3 regions of the Streptomyces sp. NPDC048338 genome follow, and region 2 is predicted to be linked to each of the others. Evidence: riboswitches for the same ligand, from Rfam matches in the RefSeq annotation. Region 2 holds a riboswitch; each other region holds the start of a gene.
What was found. Region 2 has a riboswitch for cobalamin ahead of ACGFZF_RS18480 (hypothetical protein). Riboswitches for the same ligand answer to the same signal wherever they lie in the genome.
Positions count from the first base shown of each region.

Region 1 (6,475 bases), on a different contig from region 2:
TCGTGCACCCCGGGCTGCTGGGCTACCTGAGGGGCATGGTCGGCGAGGACGCCGAGGACGTGGCCTCCGATGCGTGGCTGGAGATCGCCCGTGACCTCGGCCGCTTCCGGGGCGACGCCGCGGGCTTCCGCGGCTGGACCGCGACCATCGCCCGCCACCGCGCCCTCGACCATCTCCGGCGTGCCCGCTCCCGGCCCCGCGCCACCGCACTCGAACAGGACGTGTGGGAGCTTCCCGCCCCCGGCGACGTCGCGGCCGAGGCCCTGGACGCCCTGTCCACGGAACGCGCGTTGGCGCTGATCGCGGGCCTGCCCCCGGACCAGGCCGAGGCCGTGCTGCTGCGCGTCGTCGTCGGCCTCGACGGAGCCACCTCCGCCCGGGTACTGGGCAAGCGTCCCGGTGCGGTACGGTCCGCGGCACATCGGGGATTGAAGCGACTTGCCCGTCAACTGAAGGGGAAGGGGAGGTGACGGATGCCTGACGAGCCGTGGGACAGGGCACTGGAGGAGGCTCTCCGGGAGCTGTTGAGCGGGAGCCCGGACACCGCGGAGGACGCCCCTGCGAACGATGCGGCGAACGACGCCGCCACGCGGTTCCGGCCCGCGCGCGAGGCCGCCGAGCGCGAAGTCCCCGCACGCGCCGACGCCGAGGGCCGTGCGAGCGGCGCTCTCGCACGCCGGGCGGCCGAGGAGGGAGCCCGTGCCGCCTTCCGGACGGCCCGTGACGCCGGCCTCCACACCTCCATGCCGACGCGCCGTCGTGACGACTGGTCGCCGGCCGCCGCGCCACGGTGCCAGGGCAGCGCCCTCAGGGCCGTCGTGGCCGGGCTCCTCGCGAGCCTCACGCTGGGCGGTGTGGCCCTCGCCACCGGAGGCCTGCCCGCGGGCTTCCTGGACCCGCCCGCCGCACCGCGTCCCGCCGACTCCGCCACGCACGACCGGGCCTCCGGCCCCGCGGGCACGGAGACCGGCCGGCCGGGACCCTCGGACCTGGGCACCCCCTTCCGGCCGGACCGGCACCCGGTCCCGCCTCCCGCCGAGAACCGTGAGGCGCTCTGCCACGCGGTGGGACTGGGCCGGGAGAAGAAGGGGCAGCGGGGACAGGGCGACGGCAAGGCGCACCGCACCAGCAGTGGCACCGACGCCAAGGCCGACGGCCGGGACGAGACGCTGGAATCGACGGCCTGGCGACGGCTCGCGACAGCGGCCGGGGGCGAGGAGCGGGTCGCCGCCTACTGCCATCGGGAGCCGCGGTCGGACCGGGCCGCGGCCGCGGCGGACCCGCCGGCCGCGGCGAACACCGCCGAGAAGCCGAAGAAGGCGTCGGAGAAGGCGTCGAAGGGCGCCGGGGGCGAGAACGGCAACGGGGGCGGATCGGGGAACGGCGGCGCGAAGCAGTCGTCCGGCGGAGCCTCCTGACGTGCGCCGGGCGGCCGGGGGAGTTCAGGCGGGTTGCGGTGTCAGACGCTTCAGCCCCTTGCGGTCGTAGTAGGACGTCATCGCGAAGCCGAACAGCAGGGCCAGGACGGTGCCGAGCGCGATCATGATCCAGGCGCGGCCGAGACCGGCGTCGCCGCGGGCGTCGAAGTACAGGATCGCCCGCACCCCGTCACTGAGTTGGCGCATCGGTTCGAAGTACGACAGGAAGCGGTAGAACGCGGGGACGGCCTCGAGCGGCACGGTGGCGCCCGACGACGGCAGGCCGAGGACGATGAACACGAACATCGAGACCAGCTGGCCCACCCCGCCGAAGGCGGCGTTGATGGCCTGCACCCCGAGGCCGACCGCCAGCGAGGCGCAGTAGGAGTAGGTCCACAGCAACGGCAGATGGGTCGCGTCCATGCCGAGGATCACGACACAGGCGAGCATCACCAGCGAGACGCTGAGCACCGTGATGCCGGCGGTCATGGCCATCTTCAGCAGCAGCGTCTGCGTGCGGCTGATCGGCACGGTGGGCAGCCGGGCGTGCCAGGGGCCGATCTCGTTGTCGGCGTAGCCGAGGGAGGTGTCCACGGCGTTGTTGATGACGTTGGCGCCGAGGAAGCCGGCGAGGACGAGGAGCAGCGTGTAGTAGAACGCGCTCAGTCCGAGGCCGCTGTGGCCGCCCAGGGGATGGCCGACCTTGGTCACCACGTCCACCGGGTCGACGAGCAGCAGCCGGGTGGTGGAGGTCGTCGCGGCGCCGGTCGAGGCCGCCGTGAGGCGCTCGCCGATCGTGCGGGACGCCTGGTGGGCGGCCGCCGTGGAGATCTGGCTCGCGAGAGAGGAGCCGAGGCTGCCCTTGCCGGGATTGGTGAGCACCGTCATCGTCGGCCGGGCGGTCGCGTTCGCCGTGGTGAGCGCGGCGACCGACGCGGTGAAGTCGGCGGGGATGACGAGCGCACCGAAGATCTTCCCGGAGTCGAGCCGGTCCTGCGCCTCGGCGAGGGTGAGGGTCTGCCACTCGGCGGCGACGGTCTTCCGGTCGCCGGTGATCGCCCGGCTGATCTGCGTCCCGATGTTCTGCTGCTGCCCGGGCGGAGGGGCGCCCCGGTCGGCGTTGACGAGGCCGATGGGCAGGTTCCGCAGGTCGCCCTGGGGGTTGACGACGCCGCCCATGTAGAGGAGGGACAGCAGCAGGGCGAGCAGTCCCGTGAGGATCGTGGGCATCACCCACAACCGCGGACGACGCAGCAGGGTGCCGGCCCGGACCAGCGGACCGTCGTCCGGAGGGGTGCTCGGGGAGGTCATACTTCTCCGTCGGCTCTGGAACAGGTCGGCCCATGATGCGCGGCCCTCCGCCGGGAACCGCGCCGCCTCACCGTGGTTCCCCCCGGCCGGGGCAGGACGCTCGCCCGGAGAGGTGAAGCCACCCGGCGGCCCGGAACCGTACGACGTCCGGGAGGGTGCCGTACGACCCTCCGGGACGTCGTACGGCAGCGCCGCGGGGCGTACGGGTCCCGAGCCGGAGGTCTCGTACGAGGACCTCGGGTCCTCCGGCTCGGGACCCGGCGGGCATCCTGGTGTCAGGTGCCCGGCAGCTCCGCACGCAGCTCGCGCGCCGCCGCGACCAGGTTCTCCAGGGACGCGCGGGTCTCCGGCCAGGACCTCGTCTTCAGGCCGCAGTCGGGGTTGACCCAGAGGCGTTCGGCCGGGATCGCCTTCAGCGCTTCGCGCAGCAGCCCGGTCGCCTCCCGCGCTGACGGTACGCGCGGGGAGTGGATGTCCCAGACACCCGGGCCCGCCTCGCGCGGGTACGCGGCGGAGGCGAGCTCACCCGCCACGGCCATGTGGGAGCGGGCGGCCTCCAGGCTGATGACGTCGGCGTCGAGAGCGTCGATCGCCGCCAGGATGTCCCCGAACTCGGCGTAGCACATGTGGGTGTGGACCTGGGTCTCCGGTCGGACGCCGCTCGTGGTGAGGCGGAACGCCTCCGTCGCCCAGTCGAGATAGGCGGCGTGCCGCTCCGCCCGCAGCGGAAGCGTCTCGCGCAGGGCCGGCTCGTCGACCTGGATGACGGCGGTGCCGGCCGCCTCCAGGTCGGCGACCTCGTCGCGCAGCGCCAGGGCGACCTGCCGGGCGGTGTCGGCGAGCGGCAGGTCGTCGCGGACGAAGGACCAGGCCAGCATGGTGACCGGCCCGGTGAGCATCCCCTTGACCGGGCGCCGCGTCAGGGACTGCGCGTACGCGGTCCAGCGCACCGTCATCGGGTCCTGGCGCGAGATGTCCCCGGCCAGGATCGGCGGCCGCACGTACCGGGTGCCGTACGACTGGACCCAGCCGTGCCGGGTGGCGAGGTACCCGGTCAGCTGCTCCGCGAAGTACTGCACCATGTCGTTGCGTTCGGGTTCGCCGTGGACGAGCACGTCCAGGCCCGTCCGCTCCTGGAAGGCGACGACCTCGCGGATCTCGGCCTCGATCCGCGCCTCGTATCCGGCCGCGTCGAGCCGGCCCGCCCGCAGATCGGCGCGGGCCGCGCGCAGTTCGGAGGTCTGTGGGAAGGAGCCGATCGAGGTCGTGGGCAGCGGCGGCAGACCGAGCCCGGTCCGCTGGGCGGCCGCGCGCAGCGAGTACGGCTGGGGGCGCCTGAGGTCGGCTTCCCCGACGGCCGCCGCCCTGGCCCGGACCGCCGGATCGCGGGTCAGCGCGGACGTCGAACGGGAGGCGAGGGCGGCGCGGTTGGCGGCGAGTTCCGCCGCGATCGCCCCGGTGCCCCGGGACAGACCGCGGGCGAGGGTGAAGATCTCGCCGGTCTTCTGGCGGGCGAACGCGAGCCAGCGTGCCACCTGGGGGTCGATGCCCCGCTCGGCCGTGGCGTCGAGCGGCACGTGGAGCAGCGAGCAGGACGCGGCGACGTCGACCCGCCCGGCGAGCCCCAGCAGGGTGCCGAGGAGGGCGAGGGACTTCTCGTAGTCGTTGATCCAGATGTTGCGCCCGTCGACGACCCCGGCGACCAGGCGCCTGCCGGGCAGCCCGCCGACCGCGGCGAGGTCGTCGAGGTTGGCGGCGGCGGGGCCGGTGAAGTCCAGGGCCAGGCCGTCGACGGGGGCCTTCGCCAGGACGGGAAGCGCGGCGCCGAGCCGGTCGAAGTAGGAGGCGACGAGCAGCCGGGGCCGGTCGGTGAGCCCGCCGAGCTCGCGGTAGGCGTGGGCGGCCGCGTTCAGTTCGGCCGGGGTGCGGTCCTGGACGAGGGCGGGCTCGTCGAGCTGCACCCACTCGGCGCCCGAAGCCCGCAGGTCGGCCATGACCTGCGCGTACACCGGCAACAGCCGGTCGAGCAGGGTGAGCGGCCGGAAGTCGCCGGGGACGCCGGGAGCCGGCTTGGCCAGCAGGAGGTAGGTGACAGGGCCGAGCAGGACGGGCCGGGCGGTGAGGCCGAGCGCCCGCGCCTCGCGCAGCTCCGCGACCTGCCGTGCGGAGTCGGCGGTGAAGACGGTGTCGGGCCCGAGTTCGGGGACCAGATAGTGGTAGTTGGTGTCGAACCACTTCGTCATCTCCAGCGGCGCCACCTCCTGCGTGCCACGCGCCATCGCGAAGTAGCCGCCGAGCGGGTCGGCCGCGACGGCGGCCCGGTGGCGCTCGGGCACGGCGCCGACCATGACGCTGGTGTCGAGCACGTGGTCGTAGTACGAGAAGTCGCCGGTCGGCACCTCGGTGATGCCGGTGTCGGCGAGCTGCATCCAGGTGGCGCGCCGCAGGTCCCGGCCGGTCCTGTGAAGGGACTCGGCGTCGACCCGGCCCTGCCAGTAGCCCTCGACGGCCCTCTTCAGTTCCCGGTCCCGGCCGTGGCGGGGGTACCCGTACAGGGTGGCCGTCGCCGCGGCCCTTCGTGTCGCCCTTGTCGTCACGGAACTCTCCTTCGCGAGCGTGTCTCCATGCGTCCCGGCGACGGGACGAGGGCGCGAAGGGGTGCGTGGACGAACGGACCGTGGCCGCCAGCCGTGTCATGCCGGACGCATGCACATCGGTTCGGGGCGGCTCGCCCGCTCTGTACGCCGACCCGCCCTCGAGGTCACCGGGATGTCCGCGCGCGAACGGTCGCGCGCGGGCAACGGGCAGGTCTTCGGACTCGCGGGCACGCCCGCCTCTCTCCGAGGCGGACACCTAGTGGCCGTCGCTTCCCGGACCCGTACAGGTCCAGTGCGTATGACGGCGGTCGTTCCCACTCACCGCTGCGGGGCAGTCCCGGATTCCCACCGGGTTCCCTCTTGCGACGCGTCCCGTCTGGCGGACGGGCGCGAACCAGTTGCGCCCGCCACCCTAGTCGGCCCGCGAGCGGGTCCGCCGCCACGGAGGCGAGTTGGCCGGGAATCGCGGTCGGGCCGCCGGCGTTCGGGCTCCTTACCCGCGGTGCGGTGTCACGCCGGTCAGCCGCTCCGGGCTGAGCAGTTCGGCGATGCGTTCGGCGGGCAGCAGCCCCTTCTCCAGCGTGAGTTCGGCGACTCCCCGCCCGGTCCGCAGCGCCTCCTGGGCGATGGCGGTGGCCGCGGTGTAGCCGATGTGCGGGTTGAGGGCGGTGGCCAGGCCGATGGAGTTCCGCACGGTCGCCTGCAGCTGTTCGGTGTTGGCGGTGATGCCCGAGACACAGCGCTCCGCCAGGGTGAGGCAGGCGGCGCGCAGCGAGGTGATGCTCTTCGACAGGGCGTGCTGGATGACCGGTTCGAAGGCGTTCAGCTGGAGCTGGCCGCCTTCCGCGGCCATGGTGATCGTGATGTCGTTGCCGATCACCTCGAAGGCGACCTGGTTGACGACCTCGGGGATCACCGGGTTGACCTTGCCCGGCATGATGCTCGAACCGGCCTGCACGGCGGGCAGGTTGATCTCGTTCAGGCCGGCACGCGGTCCGGAGGAGAGCAGCCGCAGGTCGTTGCAGGTCTTGGAGAGCTTCACCGCCAGGCGCTTGAGGACACCGGAGAGCTGGACGAACGCCCCGCAGTCCTGGGTGGCCTCGATCAGGTTGGGCGAGGTCACCAGCGGCAGGCCGGTGATCTCGGACA
Region 1 covers NZ_JBICYQ010000005.1:388,630-395,104, forward strand. Annotated here, with positions in the region: gene ACGFZF_RS15115 (RNA polymerase sigma factor) at 1-470, shown strand, start outside; gene ACGFZF_RS15120 (hypothetical protein) at 474-1,418, shown strand; gene ACGFZF_RS15125 (YhgE/Pip domain-containing protein) at 1,443-2,729, opposite strand; gene metE (5-methyltetrahydropteroyltriglutamate--homocysteine S-methyltransferase) at 3,005-5,326, opposite strand; cobalamin riboswitch at 5,536-5,688, opposite strand; gene aspA (aspartate ammonia-lyase) at 5,820-6,475, opposite strand, start outside.
Region 1: it holds a riboswitch for cobalamin, as region 2 does, so the genes downstream of both, metE (5-methyltetrahydropteroyltriglutamate--homocysteine S-methyltransferase) here and ACGFZF_RS18480 (hypothetical protein) in region 2, are expected to answer to the same signal.

Region 2 (6,475 bases):
CAGCACGAGGCCGTCCTCAGGCAGCACAGTCATGTCCGGATGCTAGGCCAGGTGCACAAAGGAGCAGCAGGGTGATCAGCTGTGACCTTGACCTCTCCGGGACGCTCTTGATCGCGAACCGCCTCCCGTGCTGGTCGCCCGATCCGCCGCGCGGAGACGGCGCGGCGGCGCACCTCAGCAGCCCATCACGGGCTTCCCGGCGAGCGAAGGGTGACGCGGCCCGAGGAACAGCGCGCGCGACGGGCCCGCGCCCGGACCGGGGAACACGGTCTGGCGCCAGCCCCGGTGACGGAAGAAGGCCAGCGCCGCGCCGTCCCGGTGGTCGGGCGCCACCCAGACCCGGTCGTCGAGCGCCGGCACCGTCAGCGTGTCCAGGATCCGCGTGGCGACGCCGCGGCCCCGGGCCGCCGGGGCGACCACCAGGTCGGACACCTGCACGGCTCCGGCGAGCCACTCCTGCGCGCGGTGGTCCCCCGGCAACAGGTCGCCGGCATACGGCACCGGGGTGCGGGTGGCCGTGCCGAACCCGCACAGCAGGCTGTCCGCCCGCGCCGTCACCGCCAGGAAGCCGGGCGTCCGCGCCTGCTCGGCGATCCGGGCCCGCAACTCCCTGGCGTGCCGGTCGTCCTGCTCGGGCACCCGTCCGCGCGCGGCGAGCCGGCGCAGATGGTCGAACTCGTCCACGAGACGGAGCGCCGCCTCGCCGGGGTAGACCTCTGTGGTGATGTCCATGAACCGCGTCCTTCTGTCGTGGGGGTCGGTCGACGTCGCGCACCGGGCGGGGGCCGCCCTCGTGCCTCGGGAGGCGCGCCGGGCCGCCCGGAAGCAAGGGCGCCGGGGGCCGGGTCATCCGCGCCCGGGCCCGCGCCGCGGGGCGGCCGGGCGCTCAGGCGCGGCAGGCGCGGCAGTCGAGGAAGCCGGTGACGACGGCGGTCCGCCGGCCGGGCCGGGAGATTCCCGCGAGGATGCCGCCGCGCGTCACGGCGTCGGGCCGGGTCCCGTGCGGCGCCCGGTCGACGCCGACCCGCCCGGCCTCCCGGGTCGCCCCGGTCCGCGGCGCGCCGCCCGCGCCCACGGCGCCGCGGGCGGGGAGACAGGCGGGCGAAGCCCCGGCCGAGGGCGCGGCCGTGAGGCCGGCGGGGGCAGGGGCACGACTCGTGTCGAGGGTCGCGGGCATGGCGAAGTCACCACTCTCCTCCGGGGAGATCCGCCCCGGTGTCGGCGAGATCGCGACGACGTGAGTCTCCTGGCTCCCGGATCGACACTCCTCCCGGCCTTCCCGCCCGCGGACGGTGACCACGCATGGAAGTCGCTCCCCGGTCACAGTGGCGGGACCGCACCGGATTCACACCGGATTCCTCGGTCGCCATCGCTCGGGCGGCGTCATTCTGTCAGGACGCGAACACCCCGGACAGGCGGAGGCGGTGTGACGGCGGTCTCCGCGGAGAGGCCGATCGCGCCCCCGGGCGGGATGCCCCTCCCTGAACCGCAGCGGGAGGGCGCGCTGCCCCGCCGGTCGCGGTGCCGTCGTGAGCGGCTGCCGGTCCGCCCCCGCGTCACGGCGCGATCAGCCCGCCTCCAGCGCCTCGCCCGCCCCGCGGCCGCCTCCGTACACTGGCCCGCATGGCATGCCGAATCAGCGAGTTGGTCATCGATGCCGCCGATCCCGAGCGGCTCGCCGTGTTCTGGAGCGAGGTCCTCGGCTACGTCGAACTGGACAGAGAGGACGACGGGAGCATCGAGATCGGGCCGCCCGGCGACGGTACCGGCCTGCCCACCCTCGTCCTGAGCCCCAGCAGCGCCCCACGGGTCGGGAAGCTTCCCCTCCACATCGACGTCAACGCCACCGATCGGGACCAGGACGCCGAGCTGGAGCGGCTGCTCGCACTCGGCGCCGAACCGGCCGACGTGGGCCAGACCGGTGACGAGAGCTGGTACGTCCTGGCCGACCCGGAAGGCAACGAGTTCTGCCTCCTGCGTTCCCGGCTGCGGCCCCTGTAGGCACGAGCCGCCGCGAGCGGAGCGCACGGCCCGGGGGACGAGCCGGGTCGGGGCGGGGACCCGCGGCACCGGCCTCTCCGGTCGCGAGGCCGGGCCGCGTCGGACGCCGGAGAACGGTCGCCGGTCAAAGGACCTGTGCGGTACGGCAGTTCGGCGGACGAGTAAAGGGGTTGCCGAGACGCGAGGACGGTGGATGCAATGTCCGCCGTGATCGTCCAGCTGCGCGCCCGCCACGGTCGGCCGGAACGAGCGCGGACGACCAGGCCCTGCCACCACGCCATCCGGGCACGACCGCATCGCCACAGGGAGACGCCGACGCATGAACACGCCACCATCGACGCCCGGCCGGGAGCACGCGGACGGGCCCTCCGTCCTGATCGGCGTTCTCGTCCCGCTGTCCCGGCCCGGCTGGGCCGAGGCGGGCAGGCACGTGCTCGCCGGACTCCGACTGGCCGTTCGCGACGCCAACGACGCCGGCGGGATCGGCGGAAGGCCCTTGGAGCTGCTGGTCCGGGACACCGCGGCCGACCCGGAGAAGGCAGCGGCGGCCGTGGAGGAGTTGGCGGACCTCGGCGTGGTCGCCCTGGCGGGGGAGTACCACAGCGTCGTGGCTCGCGCCGCTGCCGCCCGGGCCGACGCCCTCGGCCTGCCGTTTCTCTGCTCGTCGGCGGTGCTCGACGCGCTCACCGACCGGCCGACGGAACGGGTGGCGCGCCTCGCCCCGGCGCAGTCCCACGGCTGGCGGATCTACGCGGACTTCCTCCTCGGGGCGGGCCACACGCGCGTCGCCGTAGCAACCCAGCCGAGTGTCTACTGGGCCTCCGGCACCCGCGTTCTGCGTGACCACCTCGCTCCGCACGGCGGCGCCGTCGTCGAACTGGACATGGGCTCGCTCGCCGCCGCCGACGTCTGCGACGCCCTCGTCGACGCGCGTGCGACGGCCCTCCTCCTCCTGGTCGGCCACCCGGACCCGGCCGTGCCGATCGTCCGGGCCGTCCGCGGCGACCGACGCCTCACCGACCTCCTGATCGGCGCTCCGGCCGGGCAGCCGGAGTTCACCGAATGGGCGGACCTGCTCGGCGACGACGGCACCGCGATCCCCTTCCTGCGCTACCTGCCCGAGCGCCTCGGCCCACTCGGCGCACGCGTCGAGAAGGCCCTGAGCGAGCAGCTGCCCGAAGCGCCCTCCTTCGTCGCCTTCGAGGGCTACGACACGGTGACCGTCCTCGCCGCCGCGCTGCGCTCGCACGGCACGGACCGGTCCGGCCTCGCCGGCTCCTGGCCCCACCTCGCCGTCGAAGGCACCCGCGGGCCGATCCGGTTCTCCCGCCCGCCGGGCGTCGACGTCTGGCAGTGGGCCTGGCCACCCGTCCAGGTCGTCGACCGCGACCCCCGGCGACCCGATCGCTTCCGGATCCTCCACACCGGCTGAGCGAGCACGGAGGACCGGACTGCCGAGGTCCGCGGAACTCGGCAGCCCGGGACCTCTCGTCCACCCTCGCTCCACGGTGCCGCCGGGTTCAGCGCCTCCGGTTCCGGCAGGTCCCGGCCCTGAGAGCAGGCGCCGGGCAGCGCCGGGCTGGAACGGTTCTCCGGTGAACGCGCTCCTCCGGATGGCCGACCGGCCGCCCGGGCGCTCCACGACGTGGAGCAGGGCGCGATATGCCTGAGGCCATGATCAAGAACATGGCTCACGGCTTCGTCGCACTCGCTCTCGCCCTGCCCCCGCTCGCCGCGCCTTCCCCCGCCTTCGGGGCCCCGGCCCCCGAGCCCGCGGCGGAGGTGATGAAACTGTCCCTCGCGCTGGACCGGCTCACGATCGCGGAGGAGTCCCGCGCGGGATACACCCGCGACGCCTTCACCTACTGGAACACCGGCCTGGACCCTGCCGACGGCTGCGACACCCGGGCGGAGGTCCTGCTGGCCGAGGCGACCGAGGCGCCGCCCGTGGCCGCGGGGTGCAAGCTCGGGGAGGGGGAATGGCTGTCCTACTACGACGGCCAGGAGGTGACCGACCCCCAGTCCCTCACCGTCGACCACCTGGTTCCCCCGGCCGAGGCATGGGATTCCGGCGCGTACGCCTGGACCGCGTCACGCAGGGACGCGTACGCGAACGACCAGGGCGCGGCCGCGAGCCTGGTCGCCGTCACGGCGCGCGTGCAGCGGTCGAGGTCGGACCGCGACCCACGTGCCTGGATGCCGCCGTCGCCGGACGCGACGTGCCGCTACGTCGCCGAGTGGACCGGTACGAAGCTCCGCTGGGGCCTGAGCGCGGACCAGGCCGAGGCCGACGCGCTGAACGTGTACGCCCAGGGCCCGTGCCAGAACGCCGTCGTCCACTACACCCCGGTCCGTAGCGGCTCGGCGTGATCCGTCCTGCGACGAGGGCGGTGATCCCTGTCAGGAGGCGAGATGCCGCGAGATGTCCGAACCGTGACCCGGCCGCACGCGATCTTCCAGCGTCGAACAGAAGAAGCAGTCGAACAGAGAGAAGCAGTCCGTCGTCGCCCCTGCGCCCGGGCGCGCTACTCCCGCAGTTGGCTCCGTCGGTGCGACAGCGCCCGGTGGTAGCCGGCAACACGGTCTCGCTCCATCGAGGTGCCGAGTATGAGGTCATCGAGGAACCCGACGGCGTCATCCGTGACGTCCGAGCTCGGCTCCTCGAGAATGAACCGCTGGAAGGCGATGCGTGATTGCCCCGGACTTCCGGTGATCAGCGACGCCAGGAAGGCGGCGAGCAGGTCGTACGCGTCTCCGAGGTCGCCCTGGCGCTCGGCCAGCGAACGCCAACTGTCGGAGGCGGCACGAAGTCCTTCGGTCGTGCTGGTGAGGATCGCCTTGTTCAGGAGGTACTCCGCCTTGTCCGGATCGATCGTGAGGGCACGTTCGAAGTCCGAGCGTGCCTGGCCGTGCCGGCCCGTTCTTCGGTGCACATGACCTCGGTTCACGATGGCCCACCCGAATCCGGGGTCGAGCTCGATGGCGTGGTCGAGGTCGGTGATGGCTCGGTCGTCATGGCCGGCCAGCCGATGCGCCACTCCTCGGTTGGCGACGGCCCACGGGTAGTCGGGATCGATGCCGGTGTCGTGGTTGCTGTTCCACATCAGATCGTGGCGGCCTGACAACTGGTGCACATCGCCTCGGTAGGTGGCGCCCCATGCGTCGTCGGGGTCGAGTGCGATGGCGTGGTCGAGGTCGGCGATGGCCTGGTGGTAGCGGCCGGCCAGGCGATGCACTTCGCCTCTGTTGGCGATGGCCCATGCGTAGTCGGGGTTGAGTGCGATGGCGTGGTCGAGGTCGGTGATCGCCTCGTGGTAGCGGCCGGCCAGCCGATGGGCCAGCCCTCGGTGCGCAAAGGCCCATGCGTCGTCGGGTTGGAGTCCGGCGGCGCGGCCGAAGTCGACGACAGCCTCTTCGTAGTGGCGGTCCAGGCGGTGTGCCACGCCGCGTCGGGTGAAGGCCCATGCGTCGTCGGGATGGAGTTCGATGGCGCGGCCGAAGTCGACGACAGCCTCTTCGAAACGTCTCAGCCAGGTCAGCGCGGTGCCTCGGTCGGAGTGGATCGCGGCGATCGCAGGGTCCAGGGTGCGTGCTGCATCGAAGTCGCAGAGAGCAGCCCCGTGGCGGGCGGCACGCATGTACTGCCGGCCCCGCAGCTGGTGGGCGCGGGCCCGTGCAGTGGGCCCCAGCGAATCAGTGGTGATGAGTGCGGTGAGGGTGCTGGTGATGGGGTCCCGACCGAGGGCGGATTCGAGGCGTCGGCCCCAAGCGGTGAGTGACTCGGAGGCGCAGTCCTCGCCGGCTCGAGACAGTACGTTCACCCATTGCCGCACCACCGGCAGGCCTTCGGCGCATGCTTCGACCAACTCTTCGAGTGTGCTTCCGAGGAAGTGCGGGGAGGCACACAGACGGTGGTAGGTCTCGTTCAGACGATGTTCCCGCCAGTCGCTGTTCGTCCACCTGCGGCCGGGATCAAGTGTGCGTTCGAGGCGAGAGCGCCATCGGGCATGGGCCTCGGCGAGGCGGGTATGGCGTTCGGACCAATCGTGCGGAGACCGGGTGCGCTGGAAACGGAGCATGCTGGCGCGTACGACGTCGTGATAGCGGCAGCGGCCGCCCTGTCCGGAGACGAACGGGAGCCCGTGCAGCCACGCGTACTCGGTCCCGACTTCTTGCGGCGCGACGGCGCGGTAGACGTCCTCGTTGACGTGGAGGGGCAGGGCGCACGCCAGGACGGCGGCTCGCCGATGCGGGTCGCTCACCCAGTGGAGGAAGCGGTCGACTGCGGTTTCCGAGGCGTCCTCCAAGCCGTTCGCGCTTGACGGACGGACGCGTGCGAGGGTGTCGAGCAGCACGGGCAGACGTCCGGACATGCGCAGGATCGACGCCGCCAGAGCCTCGTCCGTGACGCCGCGGGCCGTGAGCAGCGTACGGGCTTCCGCCTCGGTGAAGGCCTCCAACTCGATGTCGACGA
Region 2 covers NZ_JBICYQ010000007.1:234,589-241,063, reverse strand. Annotated here, with positions in the region: gene ACGFZF_RS18490 (methylmalonyl-CoA mutase family protein) at 1-33, opposite strand, end outside; gene ACGFZF_RS18485 (GNAT family N-acetyltransferase) at 175-732, opposite strand; gene ACGFZF_RS18480 (hypothetical protein) at 887-1,177, opposite strand; cobalamin riboswitch at 1,219-1,401, opposite strand; gene ACGFZF_RS18475 (VOC family protein) at 1,624-2,001, shown strand; gene ACGFZF_RS18470 (ABC transporter substrate-binding protein) at 2,321-3,433, shown strand; gene ACGFZF_RS18465 (HNH endonuclease) at 3,676-4,371, shown strand; gene ACGFZF_RS18460 (tetratricopeptide repeat protein) at 4,527-6,475, opposite strand, start outside.

Region 3 (6,475 bases), on a different contig from region 2:
GGCCCAGGTCTTCGGGGCCGCCTTGACGCCCGCCTCGGCGGCGACGTCCTTGCGCCAGGTGCCCACGCGGCCACCGGCGTAGTAGGGGACGCCGTAGGTCTTGCCGTTGTAGGTGACCGACTCCTTGAGGGCGTCCAGCCACTGGCCCGAGTTGTCGAACTTCGAGGCCTCGACCGGGGCGAAGGCGCCCTTGGCCATGTAGCTGATCATCTCGGAGTTGCCCATCTCGACAACGTCCGGGGCCTTGTCCGTGGCGAGCACCGCGTCGAGCTTGGTGTTCTTGTCCGGCCAGCCGTAGTACTCGTGCTTGATCTTGATGCCGGGGTGCTTCTTGGTCACCGCGTCGTCGGCCGCCTTGACCAGCTCAGGCCAGTTGTTCTGGGCGTCGACCGTCAGCCAGACGGTCAGCTCCTTGGCCTCGCCGCCGGCCTTGTCCCCACCCTTGTCGGCTCCGCCACACGCGGCAATGCCGACCATCATGCCCGCGACACCGATCGCCGCAATGAGCTTGCGCTTCACGCCACCCTCCTCAGGGATGCCTGCAAACCCTGCCCACCGCGCGAAGACATACGTCGAGTAGTGCTCGTGGGGCTGGGAGCTGGTCTTTAATGGTTTAGACCAGTACCCGGAGCTTGGCCTAGACCTTTAGGGGTGTCAAGGGTGTATAAGAAGGGCAGTCGGGTCCGTTATCGGACCGACACCTGAGGGAGGGCGACGACCCGTGACCGGTCCGTGCCACCATGTGAGCCGCTATAGACGGAGGAGCCGGTGACGGCAGCAACACAGGAGTCGGGAAGGCAGGCCATGGCCACGGACGCGGGCAACAGCGAGACAGAGGGCGGCGCCGCCACCCGCACCGCGCGCGTGCCCAAGTACTACCGACTGAAGCGGCACTTGCTCGACATGACGGAGACCCTGCCGCCCGGCACACCGGTCCCGCCCGAGCGCACCCTCGCCGCCGAGTTCGACACCTCGCGCACGACGGTGCGGCAGGCACTGCAGGAACTGGTCGTCGAAGGCCGCCTGGAGCGGATCCAGGGCAAGGGCACGTTCGTCGCCAAGCCCAAGGTCTCACAGGCGCTGCAGCTGACCTCGTACACCGAGGACATGCGGGCACAGGGCCTGGAGCCCACCTCGCAGCTGCTCGACATCGGGTACGTGACGGCCGACGACACGCTGGCCGGCCTGCTCGACATCGCCGCCGGCGGGCGGGTGCTGCGGATCGAGCGGCTGCGCCTCGCCAGCGGGGAGCCGATGGCGATCGAGACCACCCACCTCTCGGCCAAGCGCTTTCCCGCGCTGCGGCGTTCGCTGGTGAAGTACACCTCGCTCTACACGGCGCTCGCCGAGGTCTACGACGTCCACCTCGCCGAGGCCGAGGAGACCATCGAGACCTCGCTCGCCACCCCGCGCGAGGCCGGCCTGCTCGGCACCGACGTGGGCCTGCCCATGCTGATGCTGTCCCGCCACTCGCTGGACGCGAAGGGCGAGCCGGTCGAGTGGGTGCGCTCGGTGTACCGCGGCGACCGGTACAAGTTCGTCGCCCGGCTGCAGCGCCCCAACGGCTGACCGCCCGCGGACGACTCCCGGCCATCCGGCCGAAAGACTGAAAAGATTCCGCCACTTCGGCGTGAACCGGTGCCCCGACACATCCGTGAGGTGTGTCGGGGCACTGGCGTATCTCCGTGCGACGTCCATCGAGATTCGTCCGTTATCCGGACGGGGGTTCCATGGAGCGGACCAGTCCCCTAGATTGCACGCGCATTACCCGCGTGATCAACGGTGTTCAGCGAGGGGACGGAGTCGCCATATGTCAGAAGTGACGCAAGACAAACAACCGGTCGTGACACCGGTACGCGTGATCGTGGCGCTCTGTCTGGTCGCGCCCTTCGTGGCGATGCTCTGGGTGAGCTCGTACGCGAAGGTCGATCCGACCTTCATCGGCATCCCGTTCTTCTACTGGTACCAGATGGCCTGGGTCGTCGTCTCCACCGTGCTGACGATGGTCGCGTACAAGCTGTGGCAGCGTGACCAGCGCGCCCGCAAGGGAGGTGCGTCGCGATGAAGGACGGCGTGAACGGCGTCGCTCTGGGCGTCTTCATCTTCTTCTTCCTGGCCGTCACGGTCATGGGCTTCCTGGCCTCGCGCTGGCGCAGGGCCGAGAACGAGCACAGCCTGGACGAATGGGGCCTCGGCGGCCGTTCGTTCGGCACCTGGGTGACCTGGTTCCTGCTGGGCGGCGACCTCTACACCGCGTACACCTTCGTCGCCGTCCCGGCGGCCATCTACGCGGCCGGCGCGGCGGGCTTCTTCGCCGTCCCGTACACGATCCTCGTCTACCCGCTGATCTTCACCTTCCTGCCGCGGCTGTGGTCGGTGTCCCACAAGCACGGATACGTGACCACCTCGGACTTCGTCCGCGGCCGGTTCGGCTCCAAGAGCCTGTCGCTGGCGGTCGCCGTCACCGGCATCCTCGCCACCATGCCGTACATCGCGCTCCAGCTCGTCGGCATCCAGGCCGTCCTGGACGTGATGGGCGTGGGCGGCGGCGAGACGACGCACTGGTTCGTCAAGGACCTGCCGCTGCTCATCGCCTTCGGTGTCCTGGCGGCGTACACGTACTCCTCCGGACTGCGCGCGCCGGCGCTCATCGCCTTCGTCAAGGACACGCTGATCTACCTCGTCATCGCGGTGGCGATCATCTACATCCCGATCAAGCTGGGCGGCTTCGACGAGATCTTCGCCAAGGCCGGCGAGGCGTACGCCACGATCAACCCCGCCACCGACAAGCCGCGTGGCGCGCTGGTGCCGGGCGAGATGGGCCAGTGGGGCTACGCGACGCTCGCGCTCGGTTCGGCGCTGGCGCTCTTCATGTACCCGCACTCGATCACGGCGACGCTGTCCTCGCGCAGCCGTGACGTGATCCGCCGCAACACGACGATCCTGCCGCTCTACTCGCTGATGCTGGGCCTGCTCGCGCTGCTCGGCTTCATGGCGATCGCGGCGGGCGTGAAGGTGACCAACGGCCAGCTGGCCATCCCGCAGCTCTTCGAGAACATGTTCCCCGACTGGTTCGCGGGCGTGGCCTTCGCCGCCATCGGCATCGGCGCGCTGGTCCCGGCGGCGATCATGTCGATCGCCGCGGCCAACCTCTTCACCCGCAACATCTACAAGGACTTCCTGAAGCCGGACGCCACGCCGGAGCAGGAGACCAAGGTGTCCAAGCTGGTGTCGCTGCTGGTCAAGGTCGGCGCGCTGGTCTTCGTCCTCACCATGGACAAGACGGTCGCGATCAACTTCCAGCTGCTCGGCGGCATCTGGATCCTGCAGACGCTGCCGGCCCTGGTCGGCGGCCTGTTCACCCGCTGGTTCCACCGCTGGGCGCTGCTGGCCGGCTGGGCCGTCGGCATGGTCTACGGCACGGCGGCGGCGTACGGCGTGGCCAGCCCGACGCAGAAGCACTTCGGCGGCTCGTCCGCCGAGATCCCGGGCATCGGCGAGATCGGCTACATCGGCCTCACCGCCTTCGTGATCAACGTGGTGGTGACCGTCGTCCTGACGTTCGTCCTGAAGGCCCTCAAGGCGCCCGAGGGCGTGGACGAGACGTCCCCGTCGGACTACACGGCGGACGCCGGCGACGCGGGCGTGCAGACCGAGCTGCCGAAGGTGGGCGCGGGCCACTGACCCCGCCCGCAAGGTGACGAAGGCCGCCGCGCTTCCCCCGGGGAAGGCGCGGCGGCCTTCGCCGTCGTCACGAAAGGATGTGCGGATGAGAACCGGACCTCGCCTCTCCCTGCTCGTCCTGCTCCCCCTCGTGCTCGCCGTCACCGGCTGCGGCACCGAGGTCCCGGGCGGACCGGCGCCCGACCACGCGGAGCTGGAGGCGCGCGCCCACGCCGCGCAGACCCGCGTCGAGCACGTGTACGTCACCGAGGCCGAGGGGTTCCGGCCGGCCCTCCAGTCGGCCGGCGTCATCGGCGACGACGGCTTCCAGCTCACCTACGTCGGGCCCGCCGGCGAGCAGCTGACCCTCTCCGCGGAGCGGCGCCCCTTCACCGAGCGGGACTGCGCCGCCCCGCCGGCCGGCGACACCTGTGTGAGGGAGGGCGGCGGCTGGTACCGGCACTCCGCCGACCGGCACGCGTACCTGCGCAACGAGAACGGCCTGCGCGTCGAGCTGGCCGCCCCGCTGTCCGTGGGAAAGGACCTGCTGCGGGAGGCCGCCGCCGAGGCGCACCGCGCCGACGACGCCGAACTGGACGCGGTCCTGCCGCGGCGGACGAGCGGGAGCGGGCCCGTCGAGCGCGGCGACCTGCCACCGGTCGGCGACGGAGCCCCCGACAACGGAGTGGGCGCGAGCGGCTGAGCGCGGCACACTGCCTGGATGGACTTCACCATCAGGGCGGTACGGCCCGAGGAGTACGACGCCCTCGGCGAGGTCACCGCGCGGGCCTTCCTCGACGACGGGCACCTCGACTTCGGCGAGGACGACGACTACCTGCGCCTGTTGCGGAACGTGGCCCGGCGGGCCGCGGAAGCGGAGGTGCTGGTGGCGGTGGACCGCGCCGGCACGGTGCTCGGCGGCGTGACCTTCGTCGCCGGCGGGGAGTGGGCCGACATCGCGCGCGAGGGCGAGGCCGAGTTCCGGATGCTCGCCGTGGCGAAGGGCGCCCGCGGCCGGGGCGTCGGCGAGGCCCTCGTCCGGGCCTGCGTGGAGCGGGCGCGCAGGACACCGGGATGCCGGCGGCTGGTGCTCTCCACCCAGTCGCGCATGTCCGCCGCGCACCGGATCTACGAGCGGGCGGGCTTCGTCCGTACCCCTGACCGGGACTGGAGCCCGCTGGCCGACATGGATCCCCTGCACACCTACGCGTTGGAGCTCTGAGCACGGAACGACACAACATGTGGGGGGTGTCTCCAGGGGCGCCCCCCACATGTATGCTCGTGCTCGCTGTCGCCGCAGGGGAATCCGGTGCAAGTCCGGAACTGTCCCGCAACGGTGTGCTTATGGCGTTTTCATCCGCCAGGTGAGTCCGAAGACCTGCCGACAGTGCGCCCGGTCCGTCCGTTCCGGGTGTCACAGACGTCCGGGCCTCGCGGAGTGGGCCGGTGGCGCGGCGCACCCTGCGTACGGGTGCCCGGCTGCCCGCTTCCCCCGCCGGCCCCGAGCCGAGCGAGGGAGAGCCCCCACGTGACCATCGCGCCCGCCGATCCGGCCGCAGCGATCGAGAGCGACGGACCCGGGACCGTGCTGCTGCGGATCCTGACCGACCTCACCGCCGATCTCCCCGACACCGACCCCGGCAAGGTCGCCGCCGCCGCGCTGCGCGGCCGGAGCGCCGGCTCGGACGAGGCGGAACTGCGCGAGCTGGCCACCGAGGCGGCCGCCGGCCTGATCGCCGAGGACCCCGCGTACTCCCGGCTCGCCGCCCGGCTCCTGACGATCACCATCGCCGACGAGGCGGCGGGTCAGGGCGCGGTGTGCTTCTCGGCCTCCGTCGCCGTCGGCCACCGCGAGGGTCTGATCGCCGACCGTACGGCCGCGTTCGTCCGGCTGCACGGCGCGACGCTCGACGCGACGGTGGACCCGGCCGGCGACGACCGCTTCGGCTACTTCGGCCTGCGCACCCTGTACTCGCGCTACCTGCTGCGCCACCCGATCACCCGCAAGGTCGTCGAGACGCCCCAGCACTTCATGCTGCGCGTGGCCGCCGGGCTCGCCGAGGACAACTCGACGCGCGCGCTGGACGAGGTCACCGCGCTCTACGGCCTGATGAGCCGGCTCGACTACCTGCCCTCCTCCCCCACGCTCTTCAACTCCGGCACCCGCCACCCGCAGATGTCGTCCTGCTACCTGCTCGACTCTCCGCTGGACGAGCTGGACTCCATCTACGACCGGTACCACCAGGTCGCGCGTCTCTCGAAGCACGCGGGCGGCATCGGCCTGTCGTACTCCCGCATCCGCGCCCGCGGTTCGCTGATCCGCGGCACCAACGGGCACTCCAACGGCATCGTGCCGTTCCTGAAGACGCTGGACGCCTCCGTCGCGGCCGTGAACCAGGGCGGCCGGCGCAAGGGCGCCGCCGCCGTCTACCTGGAGACCTGGCACGCGGACATCGAGGAGTTCCTGGAGCTGCGCGACAACACCGGCGAGGACGCCCGGCGCACGCACAACCTGAACCTGGCGCACTGGATCCCGGACGAGTTCATGCGCCGGGTCAACGCCGACGCCCCGTGGTCGCTGTTCTCCCCGGCGGACGTGCCCGAGCTGGTCGACCTGTGGGGCGAGGAGTTCGACGCCGCCTACCGCGCCGCCGAGGCGAAGGGCCTGGCCCGCAAGACCATGCCGGCCCGTGACCTGTACGGCCGGATGATGCGGACGCTCGCCCAGACCGGCAACGGCTGGATGACCTTCAAGGACGCCTCGAACCGCACGGCCAACCAGACGGCGGAGCCGGGCCACACGGTCCACTCC
Region 3 covers NZ_JBICYQ010000012.1:144,614-151,088, forward strand. Annotated here, with positions in the region: gene ACGFZF_RS26750 (extracellular solute-binding protein) at 1-519, opposite strand, end outside; gene ACGFZF_RS26755 (GntR family transcriptional regulator) at 805-1,569, shown strand; gene ACGFZF_RS26760 (DUF3311 domain-containing protein) at 1,811-2,065, shown strand; gene mctP (monocarboxylate uptake permease MctP) at 2,062-3,684, shown strand; gene ACGFZF_RS26770 (hypothetical protein) at 3,770-4,366, shown strand; gene ACGFZF_RS26775 (GNAT family N-acetyltransferase) at 4,385-4,885, shown strand; cobalamin riboswitch at 4,926-5,064, shown strand; gene ACGFZF_RS26780 (ribonucleoside-diphosphate reductase subunit alpha) at 5,192-6,475, shown strand, end outside.
Region 3: it holds a riboswitch for cobalamin, as region 2 does, so the genes downstream of both, ACGFZF_RS26780 (ribonucleoside-diphosphate reductase subunit alpha) here and ACGFZF_RS18480 (hypothetical protein) in region 2, are expected to answer to the same signal.